Regions from separate parts of the Streptomyces dengpaensis genome, predicted to be linked through region 2. Evidence: riboswitches for the same ligand, from Rfam matches in the RefSeq annotation. Region 2 holds a riboswitch; the other holds the start of a gene.
What was found. Region 2 has a riboswitch for S-adenosylmethionine ahead of thrC (threonine synthase). Riboswitches for the same ligand answer to the same signal wherever they lie in the genome.
Positions count from the first base shown of each region.

Region 1: it holds a riboswitch for S-adenosylmethionine, as region 2 does, so the genes downstream of both, C4B68_RS29455 (aminotransferase class V-fold PLP-dependent enzyme) here and thrC (threonine synthase) in region 2, are expected to answer to the same signal.

Region 1 is NZ_CP026652.1:6,385,948-6,401,946, reverse strand. It holds gene C4B68_RS29495 (glycosyltransferase 87 family protein) at 1-279, shown strand, start outside; gene C4B68_RS29490 (hypothetical protein) at 292-1,488, opposite strand; gene C4B68_RS29485 (C40 family peptidase) at 1,521-2,534, opposite strand; gene C4B68_RS29480 (C40 family peptidase) at 2,986-4,017, opposite strand; gene C4B68_RS29475 (NYN domain-containing protein) at 4,381-5,730, opposite strand; gene C4B68_RS29470 (hypothetical protein) at 5,765-6,004, opposite strand; gene C4B68_RS29465 (rhomboid family intramembrane serine protease) at 6,159-6,932, shown strand; gene C4B68_RS29460 (Lrp/AsnC family transcriptional regulator) at 6,975-7,256, shown strand; gene C4B68_RS29455 (aminotransferase class V-fold PLP-dependent enzyme) at 7,284-8,645, opposite strand; SAM riboswitch class IV at 8,834-8,950, opposite strand; gene trpD (anthranilate phosphoribosyltransferase) at 9,135-10,199, opposite strand; gene qcrB (cytochrome bc1 complex cytochrome b subunit) at 10,351-12,012, opposite strand; gene qcrA (cytochrome bc1 complex Rieske iron-sulfur subunit) at 12,009-13,076, opposite strand; gene qcrC (cytochrome bc1 complex diheme cytochrome c subunit) at 13,073-13,882, opposite strand; gene ctaE (aa3-type cytochrome oxidase subunit III) at 13,948-14,568, opposite strand; gene C4B68_RS29425 (response regulator) at 14,761-15,162, shown strand; gene C4B68_RS29420 (L,D-transpeptidase) at 15,176-15,999, opposite strand, start outside.
Region 2 is NZ_CP026652.1:4,766,216-4,782,214, forward strand. It holds gene C4B68_RS22160 (flavin reductase family protein) at 1-21, opposite strand, end outside; gene cdgB (diguanylate cyclase CdgB) at 481-2,196, shown strand; gene C4B68_RS22170 (carbohydrate-binding protein) at 2,314-3,288, shown strand; gene C4B68_RS22175 (1-phosphofructokinase family hexose kinase) at 3,368-4,297, opposite strand; gene nagA (N-acetylglucosamine-6-phosphate deacetylase) at 4,464-5,609, opposite strand; gene C4B68_RS22185 (ROK family protein) at 5,609-6,553, opposite strand; gene C4B68_RS22190 (ABC transporter substrate-binding protein) at 6,700-7,977, shown strand; gene C4B68_RS22195 (DUF3263 domain-containing protein) at 8,010-8,237, shown strand; gene otsB (trehalose-phosphatase) at 8,404-9,258, shown strand; gene C4B68_RS22205 (alpha,alpha-trehalose-phosphate synthase (UDP-forming)) at 9,650-11,038, opposite strand; gene C4B68_RS22210 (glucosyl-3-phosphoglycerate synthase) at 11,173-12,117, opposite strand; SAM riboswitch class I at 12,323-12,494, shown strand; gene thrC (threonine synthase) at 12,512-13,861, shown strand; gene C4B68_RS22220 (MoaD/ThiS family protein) at 13,858-14,133, shown strand; gene C4B68_RS22225 (cold-shock protein) at 14,593-14,799, shown strand; gene groL (chaperonin GroEL) at 15,135-15,999, shown strand, end outside.

The sequences.
Region 1 (15,999 bases), 1.6 Mb from region 2:
GCGGCGGTCTGCCTGTGCTTCCGGGGCAGCCGGATGACGCTGCCCGTCGGTCTGGTGCTGGGCGCGTGCCTGGTGACCGTCCTCGAGTTCCCGGTCTGGTTCTCGCACGTCGTCGCCAGCGACCGGCTCGGCATCACCCTGCTCTTCGTACGCAACGGCCTGCTGGTCGTCGCCACGCTGCTCGCCGCCCTGCGACTGTGGCGGGGCACGGTCTCCCGCCCCACCCCACCTCTCCCCTCTCAGGCCGCCCGCACCGAGGAAACCCTGGCGTCGTCCTGACGGCGGCTCCCCTCAGCCGAGCTGAGCCCTGAGGTAGTCCCGCCACTGTGCGGTGAACTCCTCCGGTGTCGTGTGCAGTACGTCCCGCAGTGCGTCCTCGACCGCTCCGGCCCGCTTCTCGTGGTCGCCCACCGCCCGGTAGAAGTCGTTCAGCCGGACCTCGCCCCAGCGGTCGGCGATCATCCGGCAGGCCAGCCAGCCGCCCTCGTACGCCAGCGCCAGCCGGGCCGCCTCCCCGGAGAACCCGAAGTCCTCGTCGTCCGGCAGCGCGGCCGGGACACGCCCCTCCGCCACGGCGCGCACCAGCTCCGGGGCGACCTGAGCGGGCGTCCGCCCGCTGCCGCGGTAGCCGACCCAGTCCGCGTAGCCCTCGGAGAGCCACAGGGGCGTCGCGGGCGTGGTGTGGGTGCGGGTCGCGACATGTGTCGTCTCGTGGGTGAGGACGACCTGTTTGCCGAAGCCACCGAGGACGCCGTACGCGTCGGGGTTGACGATGATCCGGTCCGCGGGCGCCTTCGCCGAGCCCCCCGCCTCGCCCGTGGTGACCGCCGCGATCCCCCGGTACCCGGACGCCGGGGCGCCGAGCAGTCCCGCCATCCCTTCCAGCGACTTCGGTACGAGCACGACGACGTGCCCCGACCAGTCCGTACCCCACGCGTTCGACACGGCGGGCACGGCGCGGTCCGCGAGATCCGCGTACGCGCGCAGCCGCTCGCCGGTCTGTCCGACCCCCAGGACCAGGCTGTGCTCACCCCGGACGACCCGCACGGCCCCCTGCTCCCACATCTGCTCGCTCGCCTCCTTGGCGGGCTCGTCGGAGGTGACGTACCAGGTCCCGTCGGAGCGGGTCAGGCGCAGGGTGCGGGCGGCGGTGACGGGGGCGGTGTCGTAGCCCTTGATGCGGTAGCGCAGTTCCGCGTCGGCCGTGGCCAGGTCGCCGGAGCGGCGCAGCTCGGTCAGGCGGTACGACCAGGCCGCGAGCGGGACGTCGCGCAGATTCCCGAACTCGGCGTCGACGGCGGCCGGTTGCCCGGTCGCCCGGTACGCCGGCTCGTCCCGGTCGAGGAGCGCCGACGCCCGCCGGTCGAGCACCCGCTGCACCTCGGCCGTCGCAGTGTCCGACGGCGCACCACCGCCGCAGCCGACGAGCACGGCGAGCAGCAGCACCAGGGAGAGCACCGTCCGCGACGCACGCCTTCGACCAGCCACGTTCCCGATCGTACGGCGGCTTCGCCCGGAGGTCAGACCCGCGTCACGGACGAGATCGGCATCATGCCCACCGGGTCGTAGCGCACCGGGGCGCCCGGGTAGGGCGCGTGGATCACCTGACCGTTACCCATGTACATGGCGATGTGGCTCGCGTCCGAGCGGTAGGTGACCAGGTCGCCGGGCTCCGCCTGGGAGAGCGACACCTGCCGTCCCGCGTACTGCTGGGCCTGCGAGGTGCGCGGCAGACCGATTCCGGCCTGTGCGTACGACCACTGCGTCAGGCCCGAACAGTCGAAGCCGCCGGGCCCGTTGGCGCCCCACACATACGGGCGGCCGACCGCCGAGCGGGCCGCGGCGATCGCGGCAGCCGCACGGGCCGAGGAAGGACCGGCTTCTCCGAGGTCGGGCAGGCCGGAGCGCGAGGAACGCGACGCCCGGTCGAAGGCGGCGCGCTCGGCGTACGGCAGCGCGTTGAGCAGCTGCCGCGCCTTGGCCAGTTTCCGTTCGACGGTCCGCTTGTGCCGGGCGACGGCCTTGCGGCTCTTCTCCAGCTCGGCGAGCTTGCCAGAGACCTCCTCGCGTTTCTGGGTGAGGTCGCGCATCGCGCGCTGGAGGTCCTTGAGTTCACCGGCCTGGCGGGCGGTGATCCGGTCGAGGGCGGCGGCCCTGTCGAGGTAGTCGGCCGGGTCGTCGGAGAACAGCAGCGCGAGGGAGGGGTCGAGGCCGCCGGACCGGTACTGGGCCCCGGCGACCGAACCGAGCGCGTCCCGCATGGTGTTGCTGCGCTCCTGCTGCCGGGCGATCTCGTCCTGTGCGGTGCCGACCTCCTCGCGCAGGGAGTCGGCACGCTCGTCGGCCTCGTTGTACGCCTCGGTGGCCTTCTCCGCCTGCGCGTACAGGCGGTCCACCTCGGCCCGGGTGTCGTCCTGCGGTGCCGCGGCCGCCGGGAGGGCGTGGAGCGCCGCGACCGCGGCGGACATCACGCAGACGGCGAGGCCGGTGCTCCGGTGGAACCCGGACGGTACAAGACGGCGATGGGACCCCACAGGAAGCCGCATTCCTTCCACTCGTCGGACGCTGACGGTCTCCCCCGGGGACCCGGGGGAAGCGCGCCAGACATTGACGCCCTCTCCTGCCCGCAGGCAAGAGATTCCGGTCCGCACCGTTGTGGGGTGCCACCGCGGGTTCCTGTTTCACAGGCCTCCGCCGCCCCGTGAGGGTTGGTCTTACGTGGCCTCCGCAGGCGTGACTTTCCGCCCGTCCGGCGGTAGGTCCGACAACTCCGTTGCCAGACGCGGCGATGCTAGCCGTGCGACTACGCACCGACCAACGGGCTCTGCGGGCACACAAAGCGACGCCCCGCCGGAGACGCAGGTCACCGGCGGGGCGTGGGGTCTGGGGGAGGCGCCGCAATTCGCCCGTTTGGGCGGCGTCCCGAGGGGTCCCTCAGTGGCCTTGGCGGCCTCAGTGGCGAGGGACCCGCTCAGGAGGAGTGCGTCAGATGCGGACGCCGAACTGGTAGGGCATGTTGTTGATCGACTCGTAGCGCACGACCGTGCCGGTGCGCGGGGCGTGCAGCACCTGGCCGTTGCCCGCGTAGAAGCCGACGTGGTGCTGGTCGGCGTAGAAGATGACCAGGTCGCCGACCTGCAGGTCGCTCTGCGAGTAGATGCGCGTACCGGCGTTGGCCTGTGCCTGCGAGGTACGGGGAATGGAGACGCCGGCCTGGGCGTAGGCCCAGGAGGTGAGGCCCGAGCAGTCGAAGGAACTGGGGCCGGAGGCGCCGTAGACGTACGGCGAGCCGATCTTGCTCTGCGCGGCCGCGTACGCGGAGCCGACACGGCCTGAGGCCGCCTTGCCGGAGCTGAGGGCGCTGCGCTCGCTGGTGCGGTTGGCGCGCTCCTGCTCCGCGTCCAGGGCCGCCTTCTCGGCGGCCGTCAGGGTGTTGAGGAGCTTCTGCGCCTCGCCGAGCTTGCCCTGGACTTCCTTCTTCTTCTTGCCCAGTTCGGTGCGGGTGGAGGCGAGGTCCTTGAGCTTGTCGGAGGCTTCCTCGCGCTGCTGGGCGAGCAGACGCTGCTTCTCCTGGACCTTCTTCAGCGCGTCGACCTGCTGAGTGCTCAGCTGGTCCATCGCGGACGCCTTGTCGAGGTAGTCGTCCGGGTCGGAGGAGAGGAAGAGCGCCACGGAGGGGTCGATGCCTCCGGTGCGGTACTGGGCGCTGGCCATCGAACCGAGGCCGTCGCGCAGCTCGTTGAGCTCTTCCTGGCCGCGGGCGACGTTGTCCTGGATCGTGGAGATCTCCTTCTGGAGCTTCTCCTGCTTCTCCTTGGCGCCGTTGTACTTCTCGGTGGCCTGCTCCGCCTCTTCGTAGAGCGTGTCGACCTTGGCCTTGACCTCGTCCTTGCTCGGCTTCTCGCTGGGCGCGGCGTTGGCGGCGTTGGCACTGAGGGCCACGGCTGCCGCGGCGGCGGTGGTGAGCACGGTCACACGGGTGCGGCTCGGCTGCTTGGGTCGACGGTGGGACGCCACGAAGGCGAGCTCCTTCTTCCTCCAGCCGCCTGCCGATTGCGCCGACGGGCGGTGCCCCTCCACCGTCACTCCCCATGAGTGATCATCCGAGCGGAGGTTCGAAACCTGAACCTAGCGACCTTCCTGTGATCACTTCAAATCCTCATAGGAAAAATCTCAGTCACCGAGAGCATTCTTTACCGACAACTCACCTGCAGTAATGCGGCTTTGACGCTACGTCGTGTGAAGGTCTCGCTAATTCGGGCATTACGCCTGGACGTTACGCATGGGACTTTCGTTGCCTATGAGGCTTACGGCCCAGATGGTCAAAGGTGCGGGCGGGCGATGGCGAGTGGCGGGAGAAAAGCGCTGGTCAGCCCCAGGTCAGCCGCGCGAAAATCGCTTGAGCAGCACCACCGACGCGACCGGCCGCGCACCCGCCTTGGCGACCCCGTCGGCCACCTCACGGTCGGTCGAGACGACGATGACCGGCCGCCCCGGCGGCTCGGCGCGCACCAGCTGGCGGATCAACTCGTCCGCGGTGACGCCGGGTTTGGAGAACAGCACCCGCACCCCGCGCGGCGGCGCGAGCAGCACGGGCGCCGCCAGCTCGGCCCCGTCGAAGACACAGGTCACTTCGGCGCCGGTCTGCGCGGCGAGCTGCGAGAGCTGCCCGAGCAGCCTCAGCCGCTGCTTCTCCAACGGCATCTGCGGATAGCCGGTCTTGGTGACGTTGTAGCCGTCGACGACCAGATGCACCTGCGGCAGCGCCAGCAACTGGTCGAGAATCGCCGGATCGTTTTCGGACAGCGCGCGAGCGGCGATGTCTTTTGGCGTCATCCGTCCCGGTTCGACCGCGTCCACGGTCTCCGCCGGCCGTACGGAGACGGGCGGCAACGCGAGCTCCCGCCGCAGCCCTTGAGCCGCGTCCAGCACCGTGTCGAGCAGCAGCCGTACGCGCATGTCCTCGACACTGCGCCCCTCGCGCGCCGCTCTGCGCGTCGCCTCCAGGGCCGCCTCGGCCTCCCCGAGGCGCGCCTTGAGCCGCCGGGTCTCGCTCTCGGCGGCGGACACCTGGGCCTGCCCCTCCGCCCGTACGGTGTCCATCTCGTCCCGGAGCTTGCGCAGCGCCGCCTCACCGCGCTTGACGTCGCTGAGGGCTCCGCGCAGCTTGCGGTGAAGCGATTCGGCTTCCTTCTTCGCCGACTCCAGCTCCGTACGCAGCCGTTCGGTCTCGGCCCTGGTCTGGCCGCGGGCCTCCGCGAGCTCCTCGCGCAGCCGCTCCAGCTCGGCCCGGCTCTCCTCGTCGGCGCGCTCGGCATCCGCCCGCAGGGCCTCCTCGCCCGCTGCGGTCACCAGCTTCACCCAGCCCGTGGGGCGCAGCACATAGGCCGCGGCCGCCACGTCCAGCGGATCCGCGGCCGGGGGCGGCGCGCCCGAGTCGAGGGCACCGGTGAGCTCCGGCTGCGCCTCTCTCAGCTTCTCGGCGATGCGCTGTCTGAACAGCGGGTCCGTCTCCAGAGCCGCGGCCATGGCGTTACCGGCGAACTTCGCACGCCGATTGGGGGCGAACCGGGCGTACTGCCGCAATTGGGTGGGCAGTTCCGTGATGGTCAGCCCGCCGAACCCGTCCGAGACGATCTGGACGACTCTTCTGCGTACGCCGTCGGGCAGCGGACGGTCGAGCACCTCAGCGGCGCCGTCGTCCGGCTCCCCGCCTGTGGCCGCCACCATCCGTCACCCCCATACCTGTGCGGGGCCCGCTCCCTCAGGAGCCGGCGCCCGGCCTGTCCACGAGTTCCACCTGATCCACCGCGTTGCACCAGCGGCACCGCACCGACTCGATGGTCTCACTGACCACCTCGCGCTCCTCCACCGTCGGCTCACCAGCCAGGTCGAGGTGCACGTACTCGACGACCTTCGACGAGCGGGTGACGTCAAAACGCGTGAGGTTGCCACAGAGCGTGCAGCGCCAGCGGGTCTTGGCGTCCGGCAGGGGAACAGTCATATGGCTGTCGCTTTCCTTCCAGTGTCCGTCCAGCGCCAGTCTCCCTGGTGCGTGTGGCTCGTAACCCTACGGCCTGGCGGGTACTCGACGCTCAGCCGTCCACGGCGGCGAGGCGGTCCGCACCCATCGGTCCGGTTACGTCATGCTCTGCACCATGATCAACAAGCGGACCACGACGGCCGGCAAGAGGGTGCGAGGTCAATCGGCACCGGTGACCTACGGGCTGATCGTCCTGTGCTGCCTGATCTTCCTGATCGGCCCGGCGGCGGGGCTCAGCCCGGCGTACGGCACCGGGGACGAGCTCCTGGCCGCCCAGCGGGCCTACTTCCGGCGCTGGGGTGTGGTGCCCGTCGAGCTCTTCGGCGGCGCCCCGCGCGCGGCGCTCACCCCGGCCACGGCCCTGTTCATCCACGGCAGCTGGCTCCACCTCCTGGGCAACATGCTCTTCTTCTACGTCTTCGGGGCGATGGCCGAGGAACGCATGGGCCACGTGCAGTTCGCCCTCTTCTACGTGGGCTGCGGCTATCTCGCCCTGCTCGGCTACTCGGCCGCCAACGCCGAGTCGCAGCAGTCCCTGGTCGGCGCCTCCGGGGCGATCTCCGCGATCCTCGGCGCGTTCCTGTACCTGTTCCCCAAGGCCCGGGTGACCAGTCTCTTCCCGTTCCTCTTCTTCCTGCCGCTGCGCTTCCCGGCCTGGGTGGTACTGCCCTTCTGGGTGTCCCTCCAGTGGCTGGCGGCGGGCCGGGACACATCCGGTCCGGGGGTGGCGTATCTGGCCCACCTGGTGGGCTTCTCGCTGGGGTTCGTCTACGCGTGGGTGAGGTTTGGCCGTACGACTGTGTCCTCCCGGGGGACACCGCCCCCGACAGCGGCTCCGCCGCGGGCCGGACCCCCGGCAGAACAATCAGGCCAGTGGGACCGCGAGTAGGGTGAGACCCTCAGCATCGGCCCCCGAGGGAGAGAACCAGCCGTGATCACCGCGATCGTCCTCATCAAGACCAGCGTGGACCGGATCCCCGAGATCGCCGAGTCGATCGCGGCACTGGACAGCGTCAGCGAGGTCTTCTCCGTCACCGGCACCTACGACCTGATCGCGATGGTCCGCGTGAAGGCCCACGACGACCTGGCGGACGTCATCCCCGGCAAGATCAGCAAGATTCCCGGTGTCGAGGCCACGGACACGCACGTCGCGTTCCGTACGTACTCCCAGCACGACCTGGAGGCGGCGTTCGCGATCGGTCTCGACGCGTGAACACCGCCTCCTGAGCAACGGGGCCGGTCAGACCGCCGGCACGCAGCGGCCGTCCTCGGTCTTGTACTGCCACTTCGCGCCGTCGCGGACCAGTTCCCTCACCGCGCGTACGAAGCGGTCCACGTGCTCGTCGGGGGTGCCCGCGCCGAAGCTGACGCGGATGGCGTTGAGTGACTTCTCGCCGGGGGCCGCCTCGGGGGCTCCGCACTCGCCCTGGGACTGCGGGTCGCTGCCGAGGAGGGTGCGCACGAGCGGGTGGGCGCAGAAAAGGCCGTCGCGGACGCCGATGCCGTACTCGGCGGAGAGCGCGGCGGCGAAGTGGGAGCTGTTCCAGCCCTCGACGACGAACGAGATGACGCCGACGCGCGGGGCGTCCTCGCCGAAGAGCGAGAGCACGCGCACCTCGGGGACCTCGGCGAGGCCCGCGCGGACCGTCTCGATCAGATACCGCTCACGGGCGACCAGCGTCTCGAAGCCGGCCTCGGTGAGCGTCTTGCAGGCGGACGCGATCGCGTAGGCGCCGATGACGTTGGGCGACCCGGCCTCGTGCCGGGCGGCGCTCTCGTGCCACTCCACGTCGACTCCCCCGTCCGTACGGCGCGACACCGTACGGCTGGCACCGCCGCCCGCGAGGTACGGCTCGGCCTCGCGCAGCCAGTCGGCGCGGCCCGCGAGGACGCCGGAGCCGAAGGGCGCGTACAGCTTGTGCCCGGAGAAGGCGACCCAGTCGACGTCCAGGTCGCGGACGGACACCGGGTGGTGCGGGGCCAGCTGGGCGGCGTCCAGGACGATACGGGCGTCGTGCGCGTGGGCTGCCGCGGCCAGCTCCCGTACGGGCCACAGCTCGCCGGTGACGTTCGAGGCGCCGGTGACGCAGACAAGAGCCGTGCCGTGGGGGTCGCGGCCGGCGAGGGCGCGCTCCAAGGTGTCGACGGCCTCGCCGAGTGTGTGCGGGGCGTTCAGGTACGTCACCCGGGAGTCCCGCCAGGGCAGCAGCGAGGCGTGGTGTTCGGTCTCGAAGACGAAGACCTGGCAGTCGGCCGCAAGGGTCGCGGCGAGCAGGTTGAGTGAGTCGGTGGTGGAGCGGGTGAAGACGACCTGGTCTCCGTCGCGGCAGTCGAGGAACCGCGCGACGGTCCTGCGGGCGTTCTCGAAGAGGTCGGTGGACAGCTGGGAGAGGTAGCCGGCACCGCGGTGGACGCTGCCGTAGTACGGGGCGTACGCGGCCACGTCGTCCCACACCCGCTGCAGGGCCGGGGCGCTGGCGGCGTAGTCGAGCGCGGCGTAGGTGACCTCGCCGCCGGTGACGAGCGGGACGGTGACATCCCGGCCCAGAACGGGCAGCGGGGCGCAAACGGACGGGGCGGCGGCAAGGGTGGAGACAGACATGGCGAGCTCCTGTGAGAGGCAGGCGGTGTCGCTGCGCGGGCGGGTACGCGGGGGCACGGCTCGGCGCAGGAGAAGGTGAAAAGGGGTACGCGGAGGCGGGGCTCGACGCCCTAGCGCATTCGCTGGCTCACAGAAGGCTCCCTCGAACGACCAGGACCCCTGGTGTGTCCACTCGAAAGAGTGCGAGGGGTCCGCGCTTGCCGTAGACCTCGCTGCCTACGGCCTGGTCTTCACCCGGGGCACCCCGCCACGGACGGAGGGTTGCCGGACAGCCGGCCGGGGCCACATGGCTGTCACTCATGACCTGCGCAGCATCCTGCCACATGATCTTCGCCCCGCAACCCGGTGTCCGGATCCCGGGACAAGCTTCAGCCCGTCCGGCGATTGAGGACGAGCGCGAAGCGCGACAGCGGGGGTCTGGGGGCGGCAGTCCCCAGGTACGGGACGGGTAGGGGCGGAGGGGGCGAAAAACCCACCCCGCCCGACCGCCTACGCGTTGCTCGCCGCCACCCACCGCTCGAGGGTCTTCTTCGCCGCCCCGGAGTCAATGGCCTCGGCCGCCCGGGCCATCCCCGCCCGGAGCTGCTCGGCGAGGGGCATGGAACCCGGCGACAGCGCCACCAGCGCCGCCGCCGAGTTGAGGAGCACCGCGTCCCGCACGGGCCCGGTCTCACCGTTCAGGAGGCGCCGGGCGACATCTGCGTTGTACGAAGCGTCGGCCCCCCGCAGCGCCTCCACCGGCACCAGCTCGATCCCGACGTCCTGCGGATCGAACCGCTCCTCGGTCACCTTGCCGTCCCGGACGACCCAGACCCGGGACGTCGACGTGGTGGTCAGCTCGTCGAGCCCGTCGTCGCCGCGGAACACGAGCGAGGAATTGCCGCGCTCGGCGAAGACACCCGCGACGATCGGCGCCATGCGCGGGTCCGCGACACCGACCGCCTGCGCCCGCACCCGCGCCGGGTTCGTCAGCGGCCCGAGGATGTTGAACGTCGTCCGGATGCCCAACTGCCCACGCGCCGCCGCCACATGACGCAGCGCCGGATGGAACTTCACCGCGAAGCAGAAGGTGATCCCGGCCTCCTCGGCCACCTCGGCCACCCGCTTCGGGGTCAGCTCCAGATTGACGCCAAGCTTCTCCAGGACGTCCGAGGCGCCCGACGCCGAGGACGCGGCCCGGTTGCCGTGCTTGATGACCTTCGCGCCCGTACCGGCGACGACGATCGACGACATCGTGGAGATGTTCACCGTCTTCGCGCCGTCGCCGCCCGTACCGACGATGTCGACGGTCTCCCCCGGCACCTCGATCACGTTCGCGTGCTCGTACATCGCCCGGACGAGCCCGGTGATCTCCTGTACGGTCTCGCCCTTGGCCCGCAGCGCCACCGCGAAACCGGCGATCTGCGCGTCCGTCGCCTCGCCGCGCATGATGCGGTCCATCGCCCAGGCCGTGTCGTCCGCGCTCTGGTCACGGCCTTCGAGCAGGCCGTTCAGTACCGCGGGCCAGGAACGGCCCGCCGCAATGTTGCCTCCAGCGGGGGTCACAGCACTCATATGCCGCTCCTGGGTTCGTAGACACGTACAAGCTGGGTCCACCCTATCGAGGAGGACGGACGGCGAAGAGCCCCGTCCCATGCACGAGGTGCACGGGACGGGGCTCTTGCCGTGGCGATCGATTGGCGATCAATAAGGACCGGTCAGGTGATCAGTGGTGGCCGTGGCCGCTCGTGATCTCCTTGTACTCCTCGACCGTGGGCTTGGGGATCTGGTTGTCGTCCCCGAAGTACGCCTCGCTGAGCTTGGCCCGCAGCCGCTCCGAGCCCTTCACCTTGCGCTCGACGCCGTTCTCGTCGACCGTCGGGCCGATCTCCGCCGGCTTGTACTGCTCGTGCGCCGTGAGGGTGTGCAGTGCCTGCTGGCTGAGCGGCTGGTGGACCTCGATGAACTCACCGTGCGGCAGGCGCTTGATGATGCCCGACTCGCGGCCGTGCAGCACCTTGTCCCGGTCCCGGCGCTGCAGGCCGAGGCAGATCCGCTTGGTGACGACGAACGCGATGACCGGTCCGACGAAGAACCCGATGCGGACGAACCAGGTGACCGAGTTGATCGACAGATGGAAGTGCGTGGCGACGATGTCGTTGCCACCGCCGATCAGCATGATCATGTACGCGGTGACCCAGGCGACACCGAAGGCCGTACGGGTCGGGGCGTTGCGCGGCCGGTCCAGGATGTGGTGCTCGCGCTTGTCGCCGGTGATCCAGGCCTCGACGAACGGGTAGAGCGCGATCATCCCGAGGAACAGACCGAAGAGCAGCAGCGGGATGAACACACCCAGGACGAGCGTGTGGCCCCAGAAGTCGATCTCCCAGCCCGGCATCGCACGGATCAGACCCTCGGCGAAGCCCATGTACCAGTCGGGCTGGGCGCCCGTGGACACCTGGTCCGGCCGGTACGGCCCCAGCACCCAGATCGGGTTGATGGACGCGACCGCGGCGAGCACCGCGATGAAGCCGAAGACCAGGAAGAAGAAGCCTCCGGCCTTGGCCGTGTAGACCGGCAGCAGCGGCATGCCGACGACGTTCTTGTTGGTCTTTCCGGGGCCCGGGAACTGCGTGTGCTTGTGGTAGACGACCAGGATCATGTGGGCGACCACGAGACCCAGCATGATGCCGGGCAGCAGCAGGATGTGGATCGAGTAGAACCGCGCGACGAACTCGCCGCCCGGGAACTCCCCGCCGAACAGGAACATCGAGAGGTACGTGCCGACGATCGGCGTCGACAGGATCGCGCCCTGGGTGAAGCGGACACCGGTGCCGGAGAGCAGATCGTCCGGGAGCGAGTAACCGGTGAAGCCGGTGAACATGCCCAGGACGAACAGCAGGAAGCCGAACAGCCAGTTGACCTCACGCGGCTTGCGGAACGCGCCGGTGAAGAAGACGCGCATCATGTGCACGAACATGCCGGCCAGGAAGACGATGGCCGCCCAGTGGTGGATCTGCCGGATGAGCAGACCGCCGCGCACGTCGAAGCTGATGTTCAGCGTGGAGGCGAAGGCCTCCGACATCAGCTGCCCCTGGAGCGGGACGTAGCTTCCGTGGTACTCGATCTCGTTCATCGAGGGGTGGAAGAACAGCGTCAGATACACACCCGTGAGGATGATGATCAGGAAGCTGTAGAGGCAGATCTCACCCAGCATGAAGGACCAGTGGTCCGGGAAGATCTTGCGCATGTTGGCCTTGGCCAGGGCGTAGATCCCCAGCCGGCCGTCGGCCCAGTCGGCGATCTTCTCGCCGGCCGGTGCCTCCTCGCGCGAGCGCCCCGGCGCGCCGGCGCCTGAGGGATTCGTGGAAGTGTTCGTAGTGCTCATCCGCGCTCCCAGAATGCAGGACCGACGGGCTCTTCGAAGTCGCCGAGCGCCTCGAGGTAGCCCTCGTCGTTCACGCCGATGCGCAGCTGCGGCAGGGCGTGACCGGCCGGGCCGAAGATGACTCGGGCACCGTCGGAGAGGTCGAAGGTGGACTGGTGGCACGGGCAGAGGACGTGGTGCGTCTGCTGCTCGTACAAGGAGATCGGGCAACCGACGTGGGTGCAGATCTTCGAGTAGGCCACGATGCCCTGGTAGGACCACTCGAGTTCCTGCTTGTCCTTGATGTTGTCCGGCTGGATCCGGACGATCATCAGGGCCGCCTTGGCGATCTCGTTCTGGAAATCGTGGTCGTGCTCCTCCAGGCCCTCGGGCTTGGCGAAGGTCAGCGAGCCGACGGCGACGTCGGAGGGACGCAGCGGCTCGTTGGTGTTCACGTTGACGAGCAGCTTGCCCTTGGACCACAGCGTGTGCCGCAGCTTGTCCTCCGGCAGCGGACCGAGGTCGCGCAGCAGGACGATGCCGGACAGCGGGACCAGGGTCAGCGCGCCGAACATCGTGTTGCGGATCAGCTTGCGGCGGCCGAGCGCGGACTCCTTGGCGCCCTGCTTGAAGTCCGCGTGGACCTGGGCACGGACCTCGGGGGCCGCCTCGATCGCGTGGCGCTCGTCGGCGATCTCCACGTCGGACATCAGGGTCCGGGCCCAGTGGACCGCGCCCGCGCCGATGCAGAACAGCGCCACGCCCAGCGTCATGCCCAGGGCGAAGTTCAGTGCGCTGATGTGGCCGAGCGGGAAGATGTAGACGATCTCGTCGGCCGGGATCGTCACGAACGCGGCGATGAAGCCGACCGTGGCCAGCATCGACAGCGTGAACAGCAGGGCGACCGTGCGCTCGGAGCGCTTGGCGGCCCGCTCGTCGATGTCCTGGATGCGGTGCTCGTGCGGCGGCAGACCGGGATCCGCGAACGGATGCTGCTCGTCGGCGACGCTCACGGCGCCGTGCGCCTGCTCGTCGGCGGCCCGCTCGGCGGGCGCGTTCTCTTCTGGAATGTCTTGGCTACTCATGACTTCTTGGCCTTTGCGGTCCGGGCGGCGACCCACACGGCAACGACGATCAGTCCGCCGAGACCGAAGACCCAGCCGAAGAGGCCCTCGCTGACCGGCCCGAGGCCGCCCAGCTCCAGACCACCGGGGCTCTCCGTGTCGTCGCTGTTGACCGCGTCGAGGTACGCGATGATGTCCTGCTTGTTCTTCTCCGTCAGCGTGGTGTCGGGGAAGGACGGCATGTTCTGCGGGCCGGTCTGCATGGCCTCGTAGATGTGCTTCGGGTCGACACCCTCGAGGCTGGGCGCGTACTTGCCGTTGGTCAGCGCGCCACCCTTGCCGGTGAAGTTGTGGCACTGCGCGCAGTTGGTGCGGAAGAGCTCGCCGCCCTCGGCGATGTCCGCGCCCTCGGGGCTGACCTGACTCTTCGTCGGGATCGAGGGACCGGCACCGAGGGAGGCGATGTACGCCGCGAGCTGGTCGATCTCGGTCTGCGAGTAGCTGACCTTCTTCTTCGGGACCTGAGCGCCCGGCTGCTGGGCCGGCATGCGTCCGGTGCCGACCTGGAAGTCGACCGCCGCGGCGCCGACGCCCACCAGGCTCGGCCCGTCGGAGGTGCCCTGACCGCCGGTTCCGTGGCAGCTTGCGCAGCCCACGGCGTAGAGCTTCTTGCCCTCTTCGATGGCGAGGGACTGGGCGGTTTCATCGGCCTGCGCCTTGCTCGCGGGTGCGAACGCGGTGTACAGCCCCCCGGTGGCCGCCAGCGCGAGGAGTAGGACGACGACCGCCGCCAGCGGATGGCGTCGTCGTGCGGAGAGCTTTTTCACGGATTACCCCGGTGTCAGGATCTTCTGCGTCGATGCTTCTGGATGTTTTCGGGCGGTGCGCCCGATTACTTGATCATGTAGATCGTGGCGAAGAGGCCGATCCAGACGACATCGACGAAGTGCCAGTAGTAGGACACGACGATGGCGGCGGTCGCCTGCTCATGGGTGAACCTCCGGGCCGCGTAGGTACGGCCGAGGACCAGCAGGAAGGCGATGAGTCCGCCCGTCACGTGCAGTCCGTGGAAGCCGGTGGTCAGGTAGAACGCCGAGCCGTACGGGTCGGACGAGAGCGAGAGACCCTCGTGCTTGACCAGCTCGGTGTACTCGAAGACCTGACCGCCGACGAAGATCGCACCCATGATGAAGGTGACGATGAACCAGCCCCGGAGCTTCTTCACATCCCCGCGCTCGGCGGCGAACACGCCGAGCTGACAGGTCAGTGAGGAGAGCACCAGGATGGTGGTATTCGTCGCCGAGAACGGGAAGTTCAGGGCAGACGCCATTTCCTTCCAGTGGTCGGGACCGGTCACCGATCGCAGGGTGAAGTACATCGCGAAGAGGGCCGCGAAGAACATCAGCTCGGAACTCAGCCAGATGATCGTTCCGACGCTGACGAGGTTCGGCCGATTGACCGACGGGTGCGCGTGCCCGGTTTCTACTGTCGTTGCTGTCGCCACGTCCGACATTATGTCGGTCCCTTATCCCGCCCTCACGCCCGGGGGTGCCGTTCGGGGTGTTGCAGGCTGTGTCCAGCCCGTATGGCCCATCGAAGCCCTGTCCGAACCGGTGTTGACGAGGTGTTCAAGGGAGTAGCATCCGCGCCATCGGTACCACGGGTTCCCGACCGATCCTGTGCTTCTCAGATGCGTGGAGGAACAATGCAGCCGACCGCCACGGTGCTGGTCTACAGCGACGACTCCAACACCCGGGAGCAGGTGCGGCTCGCTACCGGGCGCAGGCCCGCCGCGGACGTTCCCGCCGTCGAGTTCGTCGAGTGCGCGACGCCCGGCGCCGTCATCAAGGAGCTGGACAAGGGCGGCGTCGACGTCTGTGTGCTGGACGGTGAGGCCGTACCCATGGGCGGCATGGGGGTGTGCCGCCAGATCAAGGACGAGGTGTTCAACTGCCCGCCGGTGCTTGTGCTCATCGGGCGGCCGCAGGACGCGTGGCTGGCCACGTGGAGCCGTGCCGATGCCGCTGTGACGCTGCCGGTGGATCCCGTGGAGTTCGCCTCCGCGCTGGCCTCTCTGCTGCGCAGGAAGGCTCTTCTGGGCGCCTGAGAGCGGCGCGGTCTCACACGCTCTGCGGGCGCAGTCTCGCCCTTTCCGCCGGGCTCGGGCCCTCGGGTCCCTCAACAAGGGCGCTGCCCAGGCGCCACTTCGCCCAGTCGAGGTTCCAGTCACCGAAGCCGTTGCCGAACGGGTCCAGGGTGGCGCCCTTGGAGTTGACGACCTTCACGATGTCGCCCAGGCGCACGTTCTCGAAGAACCACTTGGCGTTGGCGGTGCTCATCCCGGTGCAGCCGTGGCTGACGTTGGCGATCCCCTGGTTGCCCACGGACCAGGGCGCCGCGTGCACGTACTCACCGCTCCAGGTGACGCGGGTGGCGTAGTAGACCGGCAGGTCGTACGAGTCGGCGGTGCCCTCGGCGATGCCGACGGTGGTGCCGCGCATGCGTACGAAGTACTCCTTGGCCAGGACGACCTTGACGCCGTTGCGGGTCTCGAAGCCGGGCTTGCCGGTGGTGACGGGTATTTGCTTGATCAGCTTGTCGTCGCGGAAGACCTTCATGGCGTGCGTGGCGGCGTCGGTCACGGCCACGAGGCGGTCGCCCGTGGTCAGGGTCAGGGACTTGGCGTTGCCGCCCCAGAGGCGCTCGGCGATCTTGATGCCCGCAAGGTTGCTGTACGCCTGGATGGTGGCGTGGGTGGGCCAGTAGTCCTTGGGGCGGTAGTGCAGCGTCTTGTCGTCCACCCAGTGCCAGCCGCCGTCCACGGCGGGCTCGGAGTCGACCTTGAGGGCGCGCTCGACGACCGCGCGGGCGGCCTTGTCCTTGACGGGGAGGCTGAGTTCGGCCGTGACGGGCTGGCCGACGCCGTACTCACCCGCCTCGGGCC
Region 2 (15,999 bases):
GGCAGGCGCAGTCTTCGGCACGCCGAAACGCTAGTGTTCGCCCCCGCGGAGGCACATCGGTCCTCGGCCCGAGAGCGGACCTAGGCCTGACCTAGGTCCTGGGGCCTAGGTCCCCAGCTCCAGGCCCAGGCCCCAGGCCCCCTGTCCCAAGACCCCACGTCCTACGTCCCAGGGCGGTCACAATCGCTCACAGCCTCTGCACCGCTCCTCACCAAGCGTTCAGTAAGCGCAAGGTGAAAACGCAGAAACCTCGCTCAATTGTTCATCTTTCGCTGTGACTTGAGTCACAGGGGCCATATTTTGTTGACCCTGTGTACCGAGTGAGCAGCGCGCTGTGATTCAGTGGCGTGGACGCTTCGGAAGAAGCTACCAAGCAGTACGCCGCAGCGAACCGAGTTCGACCGGGTTCGAAGAGAACCGGGTAACCGAGTACGCCGAAGACAACCCTGGAGTTGCTGCGAGGTCTCGAGGGGAGGGCGAATGGAGACCGAGTCGGAGCCCTATGTCCGTCTTGCGACCCTGCGGCAGCTGCACCAGGTGATGGCGGACATGAACACCGCCCGCAGCCTGGCCGACACGCTGCAGACCGTCGCCGACGGCGCGGTCACCGGCCTCGGCTACGAGCTGGCGTGTGTCAACCTCGTACGCCCGGACGGCGACCTCGTGGTCGCCGCGCTCGCCGGCAACTCCGCCGCCGCCGCCCTGATCACCGGCCGCGTCGGCTCCCGCGCCGCCTGGGACCGCCGGCTGAACATGGGCGAGGCCTGGGGCGACCTGCGGTTCATACCGCACACCGAGGGCTGGGTCCTCGACGAGGACGACGTGCCGCAGTGGTTCACCGAGGGCCCCGAGCCCCGCTTCGAGGACGAGTGGCACCCCTCCGACCGCCTCTACGCGCCGATGTACACACCCAGCGTCTCGGGCGGCAGCTGCGGCGAGCTGATCGGCATCCTGTCCGTGGACCGGCCGCGCAACGGCAGACGGCCGGGCGCCTGGGGCCGTGAGGCGCTCCAGATGTACGCGTTCCAGGCCGCCATCGCGATTAGTAATGCGCGTCTACGCGCGAATATGCAGCGCGCGCTGGTCCGCCTGGAGCGCGAGCAGCAGGCCCTGCGGGCGAGCGAGGAGAGCTTCCGGCAGGCCTTCGAGTACGCCCCCTCCGGCATGGCCATCGCCGAGATGGGCGGCGACCAGCACGGCCGCATCCTGCGCACGAACGACGCGCTGTGCCGCCTCCTCGGCCGCCCCGCCTCCGCGATGCGCCGCTACTCCTTCTCCGACCTCGTGCACCCCGAGGACATCGGCACCCTGCTGCGGACCTCGGCCGAGGGCGGGCGCGCGGAACTCAGGCTCGGCCGCCGCGACGGCACGTACGTCTGGGTCCACCTGCGCAACTCCGTCGTCGCGGACGCCGCCGACGGCCCCCGCTTCCTGCTCACCCACGTCGAGGACATCGAGGACCGCAAGCGCCGCGAGCTGCAGCTCGCCCACCGCGCCTCGCACGACGCGCTCACCGGCCTGCCGAACTCGGCCGAGCTGCGCTCCCGGCTCAGCGCCCGCCTCTGCCAGCGTCCGCAGTCTCAGGTATCCGGAGCGGTCGCCGCCCTTGACGCGGCGTTCGGGCACGAGGCGTTCGCGGAGCTGCCGGGCGGGCCGGGCGCGTACGACGGGAACGGCCACCTGGCGGCATACGAGGGGAACGGCCACGGTTTCGACCACCGGCCCGGCTCCGAGGCGTACGACGCCTTCGACCACCACGTGCACACGGTCGCGCCCGAGGGCGAGACGGACGACGGCACCAAGGGGCTCGCGGTGCTCTTCTGCGACCTCGACGGGTTCAAGTCGATCAACGACCGGTTCGGTCACAACGCGGGTGACGCGGTCCTCATCGAGGTGGCGAAGCGGCTCACCAGCGTCGTCCGGGACGGCGACACGGTGGCCCGGCTCGGCGGCGACGAGTTCGTGGTGCTCGCCGACGGACTCGGCCGGGCCGACGCCCAGGACCTCGCCGTACGGCTGCGGAACGCGATCATTCCGCCCATCCGGGTGGACGGACGGGCCGTCCGTGTGGGCGCCAGCTTCGGCATTGGGTGGGCACACTGTGGGATGACGGCGGACGAGGTATTGAAATCCGCTGACGAACGGATGTACGTCGAGAAACGTTCTCGTCCCAAACAGCATCGCCGTGCCGGATAAGTCGCAGGTCAGTGGGTTGATGCGGTGAAGGCCACCCGTTTGGCCCGGCGAGAGCGGGTAGGCTCGCCATTCATCCATGTACCGCATCTGAACCGCACCTGTTGAGGAGACCAAGGGATGACGCCCGGCAACAACGGCGCGAGCACGCCCGAGGACGACGACCCGTTCGGCTATCTCTACGCCGACGGTCAGGCCAACGGAGCCGCCCCGCCCAGTGGAGGCGGTGGCTACGGCTACCCGGGCTCGGTCAACCGGGTGCGGGCGGTCGGTGAGCGCCAGTACGGGCAGCAGGCGCCGACGGCCCCGTACGGACAGCAGGTGCCGCAGCAGCAGGGGTACGGCCAGCCGCAGGGCTACGGCCAGTACGGCCAGCCGAACGCGCACTACGCGGCCCCCGAGACCGTCCCCGGCGGCGCGCCCACGACCATGCAGGCGCCGATGGGCTCCGGCGGTGGCGGGCGTGGTCGTGGCCCCAACACCAAGGGCCTCCTCATCGGCGCGATCGCCGTGGTCGCCGCCGTCGTCATCGGCATCGGCGTCGCCATGATGGGCGGCGACGAGGACGGCGGCGACGACAAGGGCGGCAACCAGGCGGGAGCGAGCCCGTCGACCTCCCAGAGCGCGTCGCCGAGCCAGTCGGCCACCCAGCAGGCCGAGGCCGAGCTGCCGAAGATCGACGCGAAGGCGCTGAACCTGGGGACCGGCGTGGCGACGGCGGCGGACGTCCCCGGCGCCAAGTCCGACGGCGGTGTCTATGTGACGGGCCTCAACGCCGCCGGTGCCTCGGTCACCTGGACCGTCAACGGCATTCCCAAGGACGGCGTGTACACCCTCTTCGCGCGGTACAGCACGGCCGGGCCCGACGCGGCGATGACGCTCACCGTCAACGGCAAGCCGTTCGGCAGCAAGCTGAGCATGAAGAATTACGCGGGCGCCCCCGACGGCGACTTCGCGAAGGGCTGGACGAAGACCTTCGCGTGGCCCAGCCTCAACAAGGGCACCAACACGCTCTCCATCTCCTGCGGGGCCGGCGACAGCTGCAACGTCCTCCTGGACCAGCTGTCGCTGAAGGAAGGCCAGGTCAAGGACTAGGGCCTGTCCGGCGGATCATGCCGCTGCCGCAGGCGCGGGGCCCTGATCCGCCGGACGGGCCCTGCAGGGCTCGCGGCGGTCACGCCGCCGCGGCTTCCCCCGTCACCGCGATCTCCCCCACCAGCGTCTCGTACGCCTCCCGGTCGAACTCGCCGGCCGCGGGGGCCAGTACGGTCGCCGCGGACAGGGCGGCGGCGCGGGCCAGGCGGTCCGGCCACGGCAGGTGTTCGACCAGGCCGGAGAGCAGGCCCGCGACCGCCGAGTCGCCCGCGCCCGTCGGGTTGCCGTGCACGCGGCGCGGCGGGGTGGCCCGCCAGCGGCCGTCCGCGTTGGCCGCGAGGAGGCCCTCCGCGCCCAGGGAGGCCACGACCGTGCCCGCGCCGCGGCGGCGGGCGTCCCGGGTGGCCTGCAACGGCTCGTGGGAGCCGGTGAGTTCGGCGAGTTCGTCGGCGTTCGGCTTGACGATGTCGGGGCGGGCCGCGACCCCGCGGCGCAGTGGTTCGCCGCTGGTGTCCAGCAGGACCGGGACTGCCGACGCGCGGGCGGTCCGTATGAGATGGGCGTACGCGCCGACCGGCACGCCCGGCGGCAGGCTGCCGCACAGGGCCACCGCCGAGGCGGAGCGCAGCAGGTGCTCGTACACCTCCTGGAAGGCCGACCACTCGGCGGCGGTGATCGCCGGGCCGGGTTCGTTGAGCTGGGTCGTGTCGCCCGTGGCGGCGTCGACGACCGCTATCGTGCGGCGCGTCGAGCCCGTCACCGGGACGAGCGCGTCCACCACGCCGGATGTGTGCCTGAGCTGGTCCTGCACCGTGCGGCCGGTCGTGCCGCCGGTGAAGCCCGTGACCGTCACCTCGTGGCCGAGGGCGGCGAGCACCCGGCCCACGTTCAGGCCCTTGCCGCCCGGGCGTTCGGTCACCTCGGTCACCCGGTGCGAGGTGTGCGGCCGCAGGGACCGTACGCGATAGGTGATGTCGAGAGCGGTGTTCAGCGTGACCGTGAGGATCACCTGGGCTGACCTCCCCCGATAGAAATTCATGAAACAGACGCTCGGAATGCGCTGACCGGTGGTTCCGGAGGGTCGATCATGCCAAAGACAACGGCGGTCGGCCCAGTCCCGAGGGTCAACCGCCGTATCTCAGCCGTCAATTGGTGGGTGCCGACAAGGGGGCCAATCACCCCAGGTGGGGTTCAACCACCCATTCCCCCTTGCGCATCACGCCCTTGAGCCCGAAACCGGCGTCGAGAATCACCAGGTCGGCGTCCTTGCCCGGCTCCAGCGAACCCACCTTGTCGTACGCGCCGAGAAGCCGCGCCGGGTTGGCGGCGAGGGCCGCGACGACGTCCTCGACCGGCAGCTTGTCGATCGTCACCGCGCGCTGGAAGGCGCGGTCGAGCGTCAGCGTCGAGCCCGCGATCGAACCGCCCTCCACGAGCCGGGCGACGCCGTCCGCCACCTCCACCTCCAGCGGGCCGAGCATGTAGCGGCCGTCGCCGAAGCCCGCCGCGTCCATCGCGTCCGTGATGAACGCGACCCGGTCCGCGCCCGCGTGATGGAACGCCAGCTGGAGGGAGGCGGGGTGCAGATGGGTGCCGTCGTTGATCAGCTCGACGGTGACCCGTTCGTCCTCGAGGAGGGCCGCGATCGGGCCCGGCGCGCGGTGGCCGAGCACCGGCATCGCGTTGAACAGGTGCGTCGCCACGGTCGCGCCCGCGTCGATGGCCTCCCGCGTCTGCTCGTACGTCGCGTCGGTGTGCCCGATCGCCGCGATCACCCCGCGTTCGGCCAGCAGGCGTACGGAGTCGATGCCGCCCGGCAGTTCGGTGGCGAGGGTGACCATGCGCGCCTGCCCGCGGGCCGCGTCGATCAGCTTGCGGACCTCGGCGGGGTCCGGGTCGCGCAGCAGCTCCTCGGAGTGCGCGCCCTTGCGGCACGGGGAGATGAACGGTCCCTCGAAGTGGATCCCCGCGATGTCGCCCTGCTCGGCCAGCTCGGAGAGCAGCCCGGCGCGCTCGGCGAGTCCGTGCATGTCGCCGGTGACGGTCGAGGCGACGACCGTCGTGGTGCCGTGCAGGCGGTGCGTGTGGACGCCCTGGAGGATCTCCTCGACGCTCCCGGAGGTGAAGGACGCGCCGCCGCCGCCGTGGTTGTGGATGTCGACGAAGCCGGGGACCACCCAGTGGTCCCGTACGTCGATGATCTCCGCGCCGGCCGGAGCGGTCCCGGCGATCCGCGTGCCCTCGACGTTCACTCGGCCGTCGGTCACGATCCCGGTGGGCAGCACCACCCGGGCACCGGCGAGAACCTTGCTAGCGGCCATCAGGCGGTTACCTCCGAGGGGTTGGTAGGAGTCAGGAGATCCCAGGCGAGGAGCCCCGCGCCCAGGCATCCGGCGGTGTCCCCCAGGGCCGCCGGGACGACCGAGGGCAGCTTCTGGAAGGTGACGCGCCGCTCGACGGCGGCCCGCAGCGGTGTGAACAAGGTTTCACCGGCCTCCGCGAGGCCACCACCGATGATCAGTGTGCGCGGATCCAGCAGAGTGAGCGCGGTGACGAGCCCGTCGGCGAGCGCGTCGACGGCGTCCTGCCAGACGGCCCCGGCGGTGGCGTCCCCCGACTCCACGGCTTTCGCGCAGTCCGCCGCGTCCGCCTCCGGATCGCCGGTCGCGTCGGCCCAGGCCTGGCTGACGGCCGCCGCGGACGCGTACCGCTCCAGACAGCCGTGCTGCCCGCACGGACACGGGGTCCCTCCGGGGCGTACGACGATATGGCCGATCTCGCCGGCGAAACCGTGCGCGCCCTCCTCGACGCCGCCGTCGATGCCGATGGCGCCCGCGATGCCGGTGCCGAGCGGGACGAACAGGAAACGGTCGGCCCCCTGCCCCGCGCCGATGCGGCCCTCCGCGAGCCCGCCGGTGCGCACGTCGTGCCCGAGCGCGACGGGTACACCGCCGAGCCGGTCGCCGAGCAGTCGGCGCAGCGGGACGTCGCGCCAGCCGAGGTTGGCCGAGTAGACCGCGATGCCGTGCGCGGCGTCGACGATGCCGGGGACGGCGACTCCGGCGGCCGCGGCGGGCTCGCCGAGGTGCTCCTCGCCGTACGCGCGCAGCTCGGCTGCGAAGCCGAGGATCGTCTCGACGACGGCGTCGGGACCGCGCTCCCGGCCGGTCGCCCGGCGGGCCTGATGCAGGAGCTCGCCGTCGGCCCCGACCAGGGCGGCCTTCATCCCGGTGCCGCCCACATCGAGGGCGATGACATGTCTCACGGGGGACAGTGTCGCCCCTTACCCCATGAGAGGTCTAGTCCACTCGCGTGGTGTACACCTTGTAGCCGCATGCCGAGACGGATACAACGAACGCACAAGCAAAGAGGGGCCAGGGGATGGGCCCGGGGGTTGGAGACAAGAGCGCAGTGCAGCGGCGTAAGACAGGACGGACCGGACTGATCGCGGTGGTGTCCGCCCTGGGAATGACGATGACCCTCGCGGGCTGCGGCGGCGACTCGGTCAGTCCCTCCGACGTGACCCTCAAGCTGGTGGCCGCAGATTACGGCGACTCCAAGGCCAACAGCTCCCAGAAGTACTGGGACGAGCTGACCAAGGAGTACGAGTCCGACCACCCGGGCGTCAAGGTCGACGTCAGCGTCTACTCCTGGACCGATGTCGACCGCAAGGTCAAGGAGATGGTCGACGCGGGCAACGCGCCCGACATGGCGCAGATCGGGGCGTACGCCGACTACGCCGCGAAGGGCCAGCTCTACAGGGTCGACGAACTGCTCTCCATACCCGTCCAGGCCAACTTCGTCTCCCAGCTCTCCGACGCGGGCCAGACGAACAACACTCAGTACGGCATGCCGTTCGCGTCCTCCACGCGGCTGCTCTTCTACAACAAGACGCTCTTCTCCCAGGCCGGACTCACCCCGCCGGAGAGCTGGAACGGGCTCGCGGCCGCCGCGAAGGTGCTCAAGTCCGAGGGCGTCACGTTCCCGTACGCGCTGCCGCTCGGGCCCGAGGAGGCGCAGGCCGAGACGATGCAGTGGCTGCTGAGCGGGGGCGGCGCCTACACCGACGACGTCGGTACGTACTCCATCGACTCCGAGCAGAACATCAAGACGTTCACCTGGCTCAAGGACGAACTGGTCGGCAAGGGCCTCACCGGGCCCGTCGCGCCCGCGAAGCTGAACCGCGCCGACGCGTTCGCCGCGTTCGCGCGCGGCGAGGTCGGGATGCTCAACGGGCACCCCAGCCTGATGCAGGCGGCCGCCAAGAAGGGCGTGCAGTTCGGCATGGTGCCGATGCCCGGCGTCAACGGCAGGGCCAAGGCCACGATGGGTGTCGCCGACTGGATGATGGCCTTCAAGAAGAACGGCCACGCCGAGCAGATCGGCGACTTCCTCGACTTCGTCTACGACGACAAGAACGTGCTCGCCTTCTCCCACCACTACGATCTGCTGCCGGTCACCACGTCCGCGTCCGAGGCCATGGCCGCCGACGAGGACGACCAGGACCTCGCCCCGTTCCTGGACCAGCTTCCCGCCTCCGTGCTCTACCCCGTTGGCAAGACGTCCTGGGCCGGCATCAGCGCCGACATCAAGAAGCAGATCGCCAAGGCAGTGACCCCGGCCGGCAGCCCGACCGGCATCTTCAGCTCACTCCAGCTCACGGCGACGGCGGCGGACAGCGCGAGCTAGCACTGTCGGTGGGTGAAGCTACGGTGCTGTCCATGGAAGAGCTCCCTGCGAGGGAACGGGCGATCCTCGCCATGGAACGCCGTGGCTTCTCCGGCCCCGGCGCCAAGGAGCGCGCGATACGCGAACAGCTGGGCCTGGCCCCGGTCCGCTACTACCAGCTCCTCAACGCCCTCCTGGACGACCCCCGGGCGTTGGCCTTCGACCCGGTGACGGTGAACCGCCTGCGCCGGGTGAGGGAGGCGCGGCGGGGAGAACGGTGAGGTCACCAGCCGAACATTTTTCGCCCCCGCCGCCCCTACCCGTCCCGAACCTGGGCCCGCGGCGGAGCCGCTGATGGATACAGGGCCCCAGACCCCGCTCCTCAAACGCCGGAGGGGCTAGTTCTTGCCGTGGATGCTGCCGCCCCCACGCCGATAGGGTCGGCACATGGGCAGCCACCCGGAATTCACGGACTCCTTGCCGACCCCCTCGACCCCGGCCGGCCGCGACGGCCTCGACGCCATCCTCACGCACCCCACCAGGGCCGTGATCGCGCTCGACTTCGACGGGACACTCGCCTCGATCGTCCCCGACCCCGAGCAGGCCCGCGCCCACCCGGACGCGGTCCCCGCACTCGCGGCCCTCGCCCCGAAGGTGGCGAGCGTCGCCGTGATCACCGGCCGCCCGGCCGGCGTAGCGGTCCGCCACGGCGGCTTCGCGGGCGTCCCGGGCCTGGAGCACCTGGTCGTTCTCGGCCACTACGGCGCCGAACGCTGGGACGCGGTGAGCTCAACGGTCACCGCCCCCGCCCCGGACCCCGGCGTCGCCGCCGTCCGCGCCGAACTGCCCGGGTTCCTGGACAGGATCGGCGCGTGGCAGGGCACCTGGATCGAGGAGAAGGGCCGGGCCGTCGCCGTCCACACCCGCCGCGCGACGAACCCGCAGGCGGCGTTCGACGCCCTGCGCGATCCCCTCACCGGCCTGGCCGCCCGGTACGGGCTGATCGTCGAGCCGGGCCGCATGGTCCTGGAACTGCGCCCGCCGGGCACGGACAAGGGCGTGGCACTCCTCGAGTACGTCCGCGAAATCGGCGCCGAATCCGTCCTCTACGCCGGCGACGACCTGGGCGACCTCCCCGCCTTCGCCGCCGTCGACAAACTCCGCTCCGACGGCATCCCGGGCCTCCTCGTCTGCAGCGGCAGCTCAGAGGTAGCCGAACTGGCCGACCGCTCCGACCTGGTGGTCGACGGCCCACCCGGAGTCGTACAGCTACTGTCCACCCTGGCAGCCCAACTGAACTGACCGGCGTCTCCCGGTGCCCGGGGTGGCGGCACCTGCCCGCTGCGGGGTGGTGATGTTTTTCGCCCCCGCCGCCCCTACCCTCCCCCACTCTCGGCTTTGCTCGAGCGGGGGGACCCCCATCGTCCCTGGGGGCTGCCGCCCCCAGGCCCCCGCTTCGGCCTGAACGGCCTCGTCCTCAAACGCCGGACGGGCTGGATGGTGCACCCGCCCACGCACGGAAGGGGCCGTGCCGTGCCGGTACATCACATGCCCGTCGCTTACGTCCGGATCTGGAAACGGCTCCCTACAGGCCACCGTCTGATTCAGCGGCGACGGGCGGATGTACCGGCACGGCACGACCCCGACCCACCCACCGGCGGAAAGCGACCCCCGAACAGGCGCCCCCGCCAGCTCACCGCTCCAGTTCCCGCAGCTGATCCAGAAACCACTGCGCCGGAGGCAGCGCCGTACCCGCCGCAGCAAGCCGCTTGGACCGTTCGGCCCGCTCGTGCGGCGGCATCGACAGCGCCTCGTGGAGTGCCCGCGCGGTCCCGATCACGTCGTACGGGTTCACCGTGATCGCATCCTCGCCCAGCTCCTCGTACGCCCCCGCCTCCCGCGAGAGCACCAGCGCGCACCCCTCGTCGGAGACGACCGGCACCTCCTTGGCGACGAGGTTCATACCGTCACGGATGGGGTTGACGAGGGCCACGTCGGCGAGCCGGTACGCGGCGAGCGAGCGCGCGAAGTCGTCCTTGACGTGGAGGATGACCGGGGTCCAACCCGGCGTCCCGTACTCGGAGTTGATCTCATCGGTGACCCGCCGCACCTCGGCCGTGTAGTCCCGGTACACCGCGAGGTCCTGCCGCGACGGGTACGCGAAGGCGAGATGCACGACGTGCCCGCGCCGCGACGGCTGGTCCTTCAGCAGCTGCCGGTAGGCGAGCAGCCCGCGCACGATGTTCTTCGACAGCTCGGTCCGGTCGACCCGGACGATGGTCTTGCGGCCAGGCCCGATCTCCTCGCGCAGCGCGGCCATCCGCGCGCCCACGTCCGCCTCGCGCGAGCGCCGCCGCAGGAAGTCCGCGTCCGCGCCGAGCCCGTGCACGCCGACCCGGGTGTCACCGAGCCCGCCGACCAGCTCCTCGCAGCAATCGGTGAACGCGTCCGCCCAGCGATGGGTGAGGAAGCCGAGCCGGTCCGCGCCCAGCATCCCGCGCAGCACCTGCTCGGCGATGTCGTCCGGCAGCATCCGGAAGTAGTCCACCGGCGCCCACGGCGTGTGCGAGAAGTGCCCGATCCGCAGATCGGGGCGGAGCACACGCAGCATCCCGGGGACGAGGGTCAGGTGATAGTCCTGCACGACGACCACGGCACCCGGCGCCGCGTCGTCGGCCAGCGCCTGCGCGAACGCGCGGTTGTACGCCTCGTACGACGCCCACTGGCGCCGGAACTCCGCGTCGAAGACCGGCTCCCGCGGCGTCTGGTACAGCATGTGGTGGACGAACCACAGCACGGAGTTCGCGATGCCGTTGTACGCGTCGGCGAAGACCGTCTCGTCGATGTCCAGCATGCGTACGCCGGCCTCGCCGACCCCGCGCCGCACCGCCTCGCGGTCCCCGACGCCGAGCGCGGAGCACACCCAGAGGGCGCCCGCGTCCGGCCCGATGGCGGAGAGACCGGAGACCAGACCGCCGCCGCCGCGCTTGGCGGCCAGCTCGCCGTCTGCTCGCAGCTCGTAGGAGACCGGGCCGCGGTTGGAGGCGACAAGAATCCGATGGGCGCCGTGGGTGGAAGCCATGCCTCGAAACCTAGCCTTGTGCCGAAACGCTCAAACGTTCCCGTCGGCCGTTCGCGAGTTGTATGCGATCGGCGTACCGATGGCGGGGATCGCGCAGTTCGCCGAGCCCCTCCGGGCGCTCCAGTGCGCTCCGGTTACGCGGCCCTCCGCTTTACATACTCGACGATTTCGGTCATCGGCGGACGTTCCTCCGTGTCCACCGAGTGCGTACGCGGCTCGAAACCGTCGTCGCCCCGCTCGAACTGGGTGAGCGCCGGGCGGACCAGGTGCCCGCGGGCCAGCCGCAGCTGCGCGGTGCGGTAGATCGCGGCGGCCATCCGGCCGAGCGCCTGCCCGTCCTGGTGGCGGTGCTTGCGGACGCCGACATCGACCTGGGCGAGCGCGTCCAGGCCCACCAGGTGCAGGGCGTCGACGAGCATGCCCAGCTCGACGCCGTACCCGACGGGGAACGGCAGTTGCTCGAGGAGGGAGCGGCGGGCCGCGTACTCGCCGCCCAGCGGCTGGACGAAGCCCGCCAGCTGCGGCCAGTGCATGTTCAGCAGTGGGCGCGCCATGAGTTCGGTGACCCGGCCGCCCTGCCCCGCGGCGGAGCCGAGCGGCCGGTCGTACATGGCCTTGACCAGGTCCACGCCCGGGTCGGTGAGCAGCGGGCCCACGATCCCGGAGACGAAGTCGGACGAGAACTCCCTGAGGTCCGCGTCGATGAAGCAGATGATGTCCCCGCTCGTCACGAGCAGCGACCGCCACAGGACCTCGCCCTTGCCGGGCACGACCGGTATCCGCGGCAGGATCTCGTCGCGGTGCACGACGCGCGCGCCCGCGGCGGCGGCGACCTCTGAGGTGCGGTCCGTCGAGCCCGAGTCGACGACGACGATCTCGTCGACGAGGGGCACCTGTTGCATCAGGTCGCGGCGGATGACCGCCACGATCTCGCCGACCGTCTCCTCCTCGTTGAGCGCGGGCAGTACGACACTGACCGTCGACCCTGTGGTGCGTTTGGCGGCCATGAGCTTGTGGAGCGGGCGATCGGTCTTGGACCAGGAGCGTGTGCTCAGCCAGCGCTCGACTTCTTTCAGCACAGTCCGGGGCTCCTCACTATCTGATCACACACTCTCATCAGTGTGCCCGCAGCGTCAGCGGGAGGTTGGTGGAAGCCGTCTCGCGGTGCGGACGGCTATCTCAACTGTCCTGGCCTTCGGTTACAGTCTTGAACAACGCGCATGACCATCGCATGTCCTCGGTCATCCGCGCTTGATCGCGTTCAAGCGTTCAACAACCGAATACCGCTCATCCAGAGGGGCAGAGGGATACGGCCCGATGAAGCCCCGGCAACCCTCCAGCCGGTCTCGTACGACCGCTTACGTCTGAGTACGACTACGTCGTCGTCGCGAGGCTCCCGGCTAGGGAAGGTGCCAAATCCGTCTCACGGCGAAGTGCGTCGTGAGGAAGATGAGGAGAAAGGGCCTCGCCTCCATGGCAGCGCAGACAGTTGCAAGCACCACGAACTCCGCGCCCCTCACCGACTCCGCGGCTTCCGCGAACTCCGTAGCCGCCGTTGACGCAGACGCCGTTGATCTCGGCCCCGCCGCCGCGCTTTCCTGCCGCGAGTGCGGGCACCGCGTCCCGCTCGGCCCGGTTTTCGCCTGCGAGGAGTGTTTCGGCCCGCTGGAGATCGCGTACGACTTCTCTGCCTACGAAACCGAAGAACTCCGCAAGCGCATCGAAGCGGGCCCGGCGAACATCTGGCGTTACGCGCCTCTCCTGCCCGTCCCCGCGGACGTCGCCGGCAAGCCGAACATCAACCCGGGCTGGACCAAGCTCGTCAAGGCCGACAACCTGGCGGCCGCGCTGGGCGTCGAGCCCGGCAAGCTCTTCGTCAAGGACGACTCCGGCAACCCGACGCACTCCTTCAAGGACCGCGTGGTCGCCCAGGCGCTGGAAGCCGCGCGCGCCTTCGGCTTCACCACCCTCTCCTGCTCCTCCACCGGCAACCTGGCCGGCGCGGTGGGTGCCGCCGCCGCCCGTGCCGGCTTCCGCTCCTGTGTGTTCATCCCGCACGACCTGGAGCAGGGCAAGGTCGTCATGGCCGCGGTCTATGGCGGTGAACTCGTCGGCATCGAGGGCAACTACGACGACGTGAACCGCTTCTGCTCCGAGCTGATCGGCGACCCGGCCGGCGAGGGCTGGGGCTTCGTCAACGTCAACCTCCGTCCGTACTACGCGGAGGGCTCCAAGACCCTGGCGTACGAGATCTGCGAGCAGCTCGGCTGGCGGCTCCCCGACCAGCTGGTCGTGCCGATCGCCTCCGGCTCCCAGCTCACGAAGATCGACAAGGGTCTGCGGGAGCTGATCGAGCTCGGCCTCGTCGAGGACAAGCCGTACAAGATCTTCGGCGCGCAGGCCGAGGGATGCTCGCCGGTGTCCGCCGCCTACAAGGCCGGGCACGACGTCGTACGGCCGCAGAAGCCGGACACCATCGCCAAGTCGCTCGCCATCGGCAACCCGGCCGACGGGCCGTACGTGCTCGACATCGCTCGGCGCACGGGCGGGGCGGTGGAGGATGTCGACGACGAGCAGATCGTCGACGCGATCAAGCTGCTCGCGCGCACCGAGGGCATCTTCGCGGAGACCGCGGGCGGCGTGACCGTCGGTGTCACACGCAAGCTGATCGAGAACGGTCTGCTCGACCCGGCCCTGACCACGGTCGTGCTGAACACCGGCGACGGCCTCAAGACCCTGGACGCGGTGGCCTCGGACACCGGCCTGACCGCGACCATCCGCCCGAACCTCGACTCCTTCCGAGAGGCTGGCCTCGCATCATGAGTGTTTCCGTCCGCATCCCCACCATCCTGCGCACCTACACCGGCGGCAAGGCCGAGGTGAGCGCCGAGGGCACGACCCTCGCCGAGGTCATCGCCGACCTGGAGCAGAACCACACGGGCATCGCCGCGCGCGTCCTGGACGACCAGGGCAAGCTGCGCCGCTTCGTCAACGTGTACGTCAACGACGACGACGTGCGATTCGAGCAGGGCCTGCAGACGGTGACGCCGGACGGCGCGGGCGTGTCGATCATCCCGGCCGTCGCGGGCGGCTGAACCGTCACCCAGGGTGAGATTGTTACCGTAGGTAACGCATATCACCGAGAGTTCATCGAATTGCCCCCTCCGTGAGAGAAACGGAGGGGGCAATTCTGCATGGTTGAGCGCGGTAGAGTTGGGGAACCTGCTTCGCCTTTCCCGCGGTTTCATGCCAGGCGCATATGAGTACCGGCCCGGCATCCGACAAGAAGTAGCCAAAGTGCCCCACCTTTTTAAGCCGTTTACGGCATTTACGGGGCCCGACTTGCCCTGAATCTTCGCGAATTCTCCCTATATTCCCGATCGGTCGCGCCCAGAATTCTCGTCCGATTGACCTGTTGCAGACGGCAGTTGGACAGATACATTCAGCCGCGGTCGACGCGTTCCGGCGCACACCCCCAACCGTTGGGGGGTGAGGTCTGACCCGGGTCCGCGAAGTGCGGTCCTGTGCAAGGGCCAGTAATAGGGGAGTTAGGCATGGCTCAGGGCACCGTCAAGTGGTTCAACGCGGAGAAGGGGTACGGCTTCATCGCGGTCGACGGTGGTGCGGATGTTTTCGTCCACTACAGCGCGATTCAGATGGACGGCTACCGCACCCTGGAAGAGGGCCAGCGGGTCGAGTTCGAGATCTCGCAGGGCCAGAAGGGGCCGCAGGCGGACATGGTCCGGCTGGCGGCCGGCTGAAGCACGCGCCGACTGACTGTTCGACGTGACGAAGGGCCCGTACCTCGATGGGGGTACGGGCCCTTCGGTCTTCCCGCGGTCACCTGTGCCCCCGCGCCCCCGCGCCCGTTCGCGCCCCCGAGTTCACCTTGGTATCGACGCGAGCCGCTTGCACTCGCATGGGTCGAGTGCTAATCATTGGCGTTAGCACTCTGATGGTGAGAGTGACAACGAGGACCGGGTCGGTGAGGCCCGCGGACCGGGTGGGGCAAGGAACCACGAGGTCGGCAGGCCGTCCGTCGCGGGCGCGGGCGCGGTCCTGGAGATTCCACCCCAGTCCGGGAGGACCACTTCACATGGCCAAGATCATCGCGTTCGACGAGGAGGCGCGGCGAGGCCTCGAGCGCGGCATGAACCAGCTCGCGGACGCCGTCAAGGTGACGCTCGGCCCCAAGGGCCGCAACGTCGTCCTCGAGAAGAAGTGGGGCGCCCCCACGATCACCAACGATGGCGTGTCCATCGCCAAGGAGATCGAGCTCGAGGACCCGTACGAGAAGATCGGCGCCGAGCTGGTCAAGGAAGTCGCCAAGAAGACGGACGACGTCGCCGGTGACGGTACGACCACCGCGACCGTTCTCGCCCAGGCCCTGGTCAAGGAAGGCCTGCGCAACGTCGCCGCCGGTGCCAACCCGATGGCCCTGAAGCGCGGTATCGAGAAGGCCGTCGAGGCTGTCTCCGGTGCCCTGCTCGAGCAGGCGAAGGACGTCGAGACCAAGGAGCAGATCGCCTCCACGGCCTCCATCTCGGCCGCCGACACCCAGATCGGCGACCTCATCGCCGAGGCGATGGACAAGGTCGGCAAGGAAGGCGTCATCACCGTCGAGGAGTCCCAGACCTTCGGTCTGGAGCTGGAGCTCACCGAGGGTATGCGCTTCGACAAGGGCTACATCTCGGCGTACTTCGCCACCGACATGGAGCGTATGGAGGCCGTCCTCGACGACCCGTACATCCTGATCGCCAACTCGAAGATCTCGAACGTCAAGGACCTGCTCCCGCTCCTGGAGAAGGTCATGCAGGGTGGTAAGCCGCTGCTGATCATCGCCGAGGACGTCGAGGGCGAGGCCCTGTCGACCCTGGTCGTCAACAAGATCCGTGGCACCTTCAAGTCCGTCGCCGTCAAGGCCCCGGGCTTTGGTGACCGCCGCAAGGCCATGCTCGGCG